Regions from separate parts of the Sphingomonas sp. CFBP 13706 genome, predicted to be linked through region 1. Evidence: riboswitches for the same ligand, from Rfam matches in the RefSeq annotation. Region 1 holds a riboswitch; the other holds the start of a gene.
The links. A riboswitch is a leader RNA that binds a small molecule or an ion and turns the genes downstream of it on or off. The one in region 1 is predicted to bind thiamine pyrophosphate.
Positions count from the first base shown of each region.

Region 1 (3,597 bases):
GGTCGTCGCTGATCCGTGCGCGCAGATATTCGCCCGAGACATAGACGCTGACACCGCGCGCCGGGCGATAGTCGATCTCGGCATCGATCCCGTAGGAGCTCTGCCCCCCGGCATTCAGCGTCGAATTGACCAGCGCGCCACCATTGTTGATGACCGTCGCCAGCTGGCGGTTCCGGAAATCATAATGGAACCCCGTCACCGATGCGGACAGCGCTGTACCGATATAGCGATAGCCCAGCTCCTGCGAGACCGCATATTCGTTCTTGAGCGCGGTCGTCCCCGCGCTGACCAGCGCACCGCCCGCATAGCTGTCGTAGAGCGTGAACTCGTTCGGCGTGCGGAAGTTCGTCGTGATGTTGGCGAACAGCTGCTGCCGGTCGTCGATCTCGTAATGCACCGCCGCCCGCGGCAGCGCGGCGAAGCTGTCGAGGCGGACGCGGTCCTGCGGCCCGGGCAGGTAGTTGCGCCCGCTGCGCAGCACGTTGACGCCCTTGAACCCGATATCGACCGCAAGACGCGGGGTCAGCGTGACATGGTCGGCCAGGAACGCCGCCTTGGTCACCGTCACGGTCCGCTGGTTCTCATAGGCGAGCAACCGGCCGTCCGCGGTCCGGATCGCCTTTGCGCGATACCCCCAGCGATCGGCCGGTTCGCCGTCGGCGCCGACCGCGGTGTAGGACTGGACGACGCGGTCGGTGCCGTGATCGAACCACAGCCCCGCGGTCAGCCGGTGGATGCCGCGCTCGATTGTCAGCGTGTTGACCGTCCCGGCGCGGCGCTGGTCGCCGGTATAATTGCCCAGCACCGTCGCGACCCCGTCGACCGCACCCGGCAGCGCGATCGGATCGGCGAGCGGCTCGATGCCGAGGAAATTGCCGGTCGTGCCGAGCTGCGTCCCATAGGGCGAATTGCCGTAGCCGAACTGCAGATAGCTGGTGCTGTCGAGCGTTACCCCTGCGCCCAGCGCCAGATGCACCGGCGCCGACGCATAGAGGTTGCGGAACGGCGCACGGTACAGCCGCCAGTAATTGGTGTTGCCCGCGCTGTACCGCGCATCGAAGTTGAAATCGCGTCCCTGCGCGCGCCATTCGGCGAGCGTCGGGCTGCGATAGGTCGACGAGTTCGCGTCGTTGAACGACAGCGCCAGGCTCGCGCGGTTGCCGTTGCCCCATTCGCCGAGCAGCTTGGCATCGACATGTTGGCGCGTGTCATGGCCGGCACCGCGCCAGTTGTTCGCGCGCGTGTTCGAATAAGAGACGAAGGCCCGCAGCCCCGTCTGGCCGATCCGTCCGCTATCGAGCCGGACGAAGCCGCGCCGCGCCGCATAGGATCCGATCGACAGGTCGACGAGCCCGCGCGGCGCCGCACTCGGATCGTCGAGCCAGAGCGACAGCGACCCGCCCGCACCGCCCAGGGTCGGCGACGCGATATCGACCGCGCCCTGCGCCAGCGCGATCCGCTGGAGATTCTCGGTATCAGCGAACTGCGAGGGATAGGCGTAATAATAGCCAATGTCGTTCTGCGGCGCGCCCTCCATCGTCACGCCGATCTCGTCCTGCCCCAGCCCGCGCAACGTCAGGCTCGAACTGGTCGACAGACCGTAAGGATCACTCGACGCGACGGTCGCGCCGGGCAGGAGATTGACCAGCTGGAACGCGTTGAGCGTCGGCGCCTGCTTGGTGATGAACGCCGCGGCGATCGCGCTCTCGGACTTGGGCACCGTCTGGTCGGGGAGCAGCCCCTCGGGATCGAGAAGGCCGACCACGCGGATATCGACCGGGTCGGCGCCGTCCCGCGAATCCGCCTGCGTCTGCGCGCTGGCGGGGGCGAAGGCCACCACAGCAGCAAGTGCCACTGCCAGCGCAGTACATGCAACACGGGGCGGCCGGCCCGTCATCAGGTCAAATCGAAGGATCATCACGGTCTTGCGTCCACTCCACACGGAGGGACGACGGACGCGCCGCCAGCCCTCCCTACGCCGGTATCAACCGGATCAGGTTCAGCGGGTCATGGGCTGCAGCCCACCTCTCAGCCGCGCGTCAGCGGCCCCCCGGGGAGCGCGCCGTCTAGGCGGTTCGGTCTTCCGGGGATAGCGTTATTGCCCGTTCGCCCTTCCGCAGCGCCTTCCCGGCACACGCGCGGCAGAATTATATGACAATCCACGCCACCCAGACGCTTGCAGTGGGTGACAGCCGGACCGGTTTGCGCCACACAGGCTTTATGGAGCGTGTGCTGACCGACGTCGTTGCCCTAGAGAATCGGGATCTGGGACGGAACCTTACGCATGGCATGCTCGACCTGCTCGGCAAGGCCATCGTGACCGGCCAATATACGGATCGGCCCTTCCCCACCGAGGCGGAGATCGCGGTGGCGCATGGCGTCAGCCGATCGGTCACCCGTGAGGCGGTCAAGATGCTGACCGCCAAGGGACTGGTCAGCGCGCGCCCGCGACAGGGCACGATCGTCCAGCCAGCGAGCAGCTGGAACCTGTTCGACACCGATGTGCTGCGCTGGCTGCTGGACCGCAAATTTTCGGTCGAGCTGCTGCAGCAGTTCAACCAGTTGCGGATCGGGATCGAGCCTGAAGCGGCAGCGCTGGCGGCGCTGTATCACACCGAGCAGGACATGGTCGCGATCGAGGCGGGGCTGGCGCGGATGGCCGCTGCTGAGCGCAGCTATGACGATCCGCTCGACGCGGACATCGCGTTCCACGTCGCCGTCCTGCGCGCGTCGCGCAACCCCTTCTACGCACAGTTCCAGTCAGTGGTTGAAACCGCGCTTCGCACCTCGATCCGCTTCACCAACCGGATCAAGGGGCGCAGCGCGAACATCGCCGACCATGCCGCGGTCGCCGTCGCGATCGCCGCGCGCGATGCCGATGGTGCGCGCGACGCGATGCGACGCCTGATCGGCGACGTTCTCAGCCTGATCGCCGAGGCCTGACACCCGAATCGTCGCGACCCGGTGTACGATCAAGGGACAGCACCGTGCGACGCCGTCACTCGACCTGATCGCGCTTTTCACTTATCGAGACGCGGTGCCCTTGGGCCCGGTGCCGCGAGTCGAGATTTGACAAGCGCCGGAATAGCTCGAAGGACAAATGCGACCGCGCATCATGCGGGTAGCAATTGAAAACATGACGGGAAACAATGCGAAGGGCTCGAGACGAGCGAACTGCACGGATCGGCAAGGTCGCGCTCGCGGCGGCGATGACTGGCGGTTTGGTGAGCGGTGCGCAGGCACAGACGGTCAACGTCAACACACCCGTCAGCGTGCCCGTCGCGGGCAATGTCGACCGGTTTCGTGTCGTGCCGGTGATCACCAGTGTCTATGACAGCAACGTGCTGCGTCTCAACGACGCGCGCGGGAGCGGGCCACGCGACAATATCCGCGTTTCGCCGGCGCTGGCGGTCGATCTGAATCGCATCTTCGGACGCACCCGCGTCACCGCCGGCGGCACGGTCGGCTATGATTTCAACACCCGGTTCAGCGGCCTCGATCGCGAGCGGATCAACCTGACCTCGAGCGTGACGACCCCGGTCGGCGCGCCCTGCAGCGTGACCGGCAGCGCGGCGCTCGAACGCGCGCAGTTCGATC
Region 1 covers NZ_JACYVM010000005.1:206,095-209,691, forward strand. Annotated here, with positions in the region: gene IFS44_RS11645 (TonB-dependent receptor) at 1-1,897, opposite strand, end outside; TPP riboswitch at 1,968-2,056, opposite strand; gene IFS44_RS11650 (FadR/GntR family transcriptional regulator) at 2,221-2,943, shown strand; gene IFS44_RS11655 (outer membrane beta-barrel protein) at 3,150-3,597, shown strand, end outside.

Region 2 (3,597 bases), on a different contig from region 1:
CGTGCCTTCATAGCCCGTCGTGTCGATCATATACAGACCTTGGGTGATGGTCTGGCCACTGGCCGTCGACTGAGCTGTTTCCACATCCACAGCAATCATGATGTTGATGGTTGCCATATCCTCATCTCCTAAATTTATAGTATCGAGACAGCCTGTCTCCGACATGCCGTCGGACTTTCAAACAGGCGTTATCGTCGTAATGGAGCAATGTTCTGCTATCAGGATCTCAAATTCGTTGACCTGAGTGAATTTCCACATTGCAAGGCGTCAATGAGACTTCAACAACCGAGTTGTTGGCGCATGAACTCTGCAAAATCGATAAAGATTTGATGAGGATCCGGTGTTCGGACATAGATCAGGGCGGCGTTGAGTTTGCAGGCGCACAGGCCGTCGCGCTTTGCAGCCGCGTATCCGGATGCCGCCGGTTTCGATCATTTTGCGGGGGCGATAGGCTAGAGTCAGTGCAAACAGGTGGAGCACCGGCCGGGCGTCGTCGACCGAGGATCTGAATGGCAACGGCGTTCGATCCGGTCCCGTTGCTGTGATAATTCCGCTACGGGTCGTCGCGATTCCGACCCTGGCGGTGCGCTCGGTTTGGCTCTGACGGTCATGACCGTTATGGAGGGGGCCAATCCGATGGGCCGGGAGGTTTTTCCCCGGTTCATGTGGAGGGGAGCATTGGGGACATGGCTGATCACGGCCAGCCGCCATCAGCCACATCATGAACGATACAGGTGCAATTATGAGCTCACTTTCCGGTTCTGGGATCGGCTCTGCGGCACCGACCGGGAGCACGGCGATGCGGGCAGATCGCATGCCAAGGCTGCCGCGCGTGCTGGCGGCGGCAGCGGTCTGGGCCGTTCTGGCGGCGGCGAGCCCGGTCACGCGGCTTGACGTCGAGGTCGACAATCTTCGCTCGGCCAAAGGCTTGATCCGTATCTGTCTGACCGCCGACCCCGACAATTTCCCCGCTTGTGTCGACGATGCCAAGGCACTGACCCGGACCCTGCCCGCCGCGGTCCGGACGACGAGCTTTCCGGGCCTGCCGCAGCGCGGCTATGCGCTGGCGATCATCCATGACGAGAACAGCAACTCCAAGCTCGACACGATCGCGGGCATCCCGCGCGAGGGCTATGGCTTCTCGAACAACGCCGCGGTACGCTTCGGACCGCCTCGCTTTTCCGCGGCACGGTTCATGCTCGCCGGTGATGCTGAAATGCAACAGGTCAGGATGCGTTACATCTTCTGACGGATTGCAACGGACCGAATGGGGTTGCCCCGCGTTGCGCGGTGGAACCTTTTTGTCCGGAGCCCGTCCTTGCGCGCATTCTCACTCGTTCTGACTGCCGCAACCGCGGCAGTCGCCCTCGCCACGCCGGCACTTGCGCAGACGGATCCCAATCCGACCCCGCCAATCACCGATCCCGCCGACAACAACCGCATCACGCTCGGTCTCGGCGTCGCGTCGCTTCCCGATTACGAGGGTGCGGACAGCAACAGCTTCACCCCCGGCGCGGTCGCGATCGGTACGGTCCGCGGGCATGACTTCTTCACGCGCGGTACGCAGCTCTACGTGAACCTGATCCCCAATACCGGATCGGTCGGTATCAACTACGAAGTCGGTGTCATCGCCGCGGTGCGTACCGATCGCACGGGCCGGGTCGACAACCGTCAGGTCCGCGCGCTCGGCAAGATCGACACGGCCTATGAAGTCGGCGGCTTTGTCGGCGTCGGCAAGACCGGCGTCATCACCAGCGATTACGACACGCTGACCGCGCGCGTCGCCTATATCCACGACGTGTCGGGCACGCACGACAGCTATGTCATCACCCCGCAGGTCAACTACACCACGCCGCTGTCGGTCCGGACCCTGGTCGCCTTCGGCCTGTCGGCGGATTATGCGGGCAAGGGCTTTAGCCGGACCTATGCGGCGGTCACGCCGATCGGCACGATCAACAGCGGTCTGCGCACCTATGACATCAACGACAGCGGTTTCCGCCGGGTCAACGTCTCCGCCTTCGCGTTGCAGAGCCTGTCGGGCGATCTGCGCCGTGGGTTCGGCGTCGGCGCGGGCGTGCTCTACGGCCGCATGCTCGGCAAGTACAAGGACAGCCCGATCGTCGCGGACGTCGGCGATGCCGACCAGTGGCTCGGCGCGGTGGGCCTGACCTACACCTTCTGATCGCAACCCGCCGATCGACCCGAAACCCCGTGCGGCCCGACCGCGCGGGGTTTTTCGTTTGCGCCCCCGTCCGTTGCGCCTATGCTCGCCCTACCCCGGGGGAGCGCCGATCCGCGCTTGAGAGGAAGGCAGGAGCCTTCGACCCGCTGAACCTGATCCGGTTGATACCGGCGGAGGGAGGGAGCGGTCGCCACAGAACCGCATGCCTTGCTCCGAGACCTTTAGGAGCAAGCGCATGGCCGATTACGATCCCCGCATCCCGACCGCCGATATCGGCGTCACCACCGGCCCGATACGCGGCTCGCGGAAGGTTCATGTCGCGGTGCCCTCCAGCCCCGACGTCCGCGTCGCGATGCGCGAGATCGTGCTCGACCCGAGCTGTTCCGAGCCGCCCTTGCGGGTCTACGACACCAGCGGTCCGTACACCGACCCCAGGGCGACGATCGACATCAACGCCGGCCTGCCGCAACTCCGCCGCCAGTGGATCGAGGCGCGCGGCGACGTCGAAAGCTACGACGCGCGCGCGGTCCGGCCCGAGGACAATGGCCAGCTCGGCCCCGACCGCTCGGGCGGCGTGCCGCAATTCCCCGGCAGCATCGCACGCCCGTTGCGCGCCAGGGCCGGCGCCAATGTCAGCCAGATGCACTATGCCCGCCGCGGCATCATCACGCCCGAGATGGAATATGTCGCGACCCGCGAGAATCTCGGCCGCGCGATGCTGAAAGAGTATAAGCGCGACGGCGAGAGCTTCGGTGCGTCGATCCCCGACTTCGTCACCCCCGAATTCGTCCGCGACGAGGTCGCGCGCGGCCGCGCGATCATCCCCAACAACGTCAACCACCCCGAATCCGAGCCGATGGCGATCGGCCGCAACTTCCTGGTCAAGATCAACGCCAATATCGGCAACTCCGCGGTCGCGTCGAACGTCGCCGCCGAGGTCGACAAGCTCGTCTGGTCGATCCGCTGGGGCGCGGACACGGTGATGGACCTGAGCACCGGCCGCAACATCCACGACACGCGCGAATGGATCCTGCGCAACAGCCCCGTGCCGATCGGCACCGTGCCGATCTATCAGGCGCTCGAAAAGGTCGGCGGCGTCGCCGAGGAGCTGACCTGGGAGATCTTCCGCGACACGCTGATCGAACAGGCGGAGCAGGGCGTGGATTACTTCACGATCCACGCCGGCGTGCGCCTCGCCTATATCCCGATGACCGCCAAGCGGGTCACCGGCATCGTCTCGCGCGGCGGCTCGATCATGGCGAAATGGTGCCTCAGCCACCACAAGGAGAGCTTCCTCTACGAGCGCTTCGACGAGATCACCGAGATCATGAAGGCGTATGACATCGCCTATTCGCTCGGCGACGGGCTGCGCCCCGGCAGCATCGCCGACGCGAACGACGAGGCGCAATTCAGCG
Region 2 covers NZ_JACYVM010000003.1:200,248-203,844, reverse strand. Annotated here, with positions in the region: gene IFS44_RS07555 (hypothetical protein) at 1-117, opposite strand, end outside; gene IFS44_RS07550 (sterol desaturase family protein) at 610-894, shown strand; gene IFS44_RS07545 (DUF2141 domain-containing protein) at 800-1,249, shown strand; gene IFS44_RS07540 (MipA/OmpV family protein) at 1,319-2,182, shown strand; TPP riboswitch at 2,271-2,378, shown strand; gene thiC (phosphomethylpyrimidine synthase ThiC) at 2,418-3,597, shown strand, end outside.
Region 2: it holds a riboswitch for thiamine pyrophosphate, as region 1 does, so the genes downstream of both, thiC (phosphomethylpyrimidine synthase ThiC) here and IFS44_RS11645 (TonB-dependent receptor) in region 1, are expected to answer to the same signal.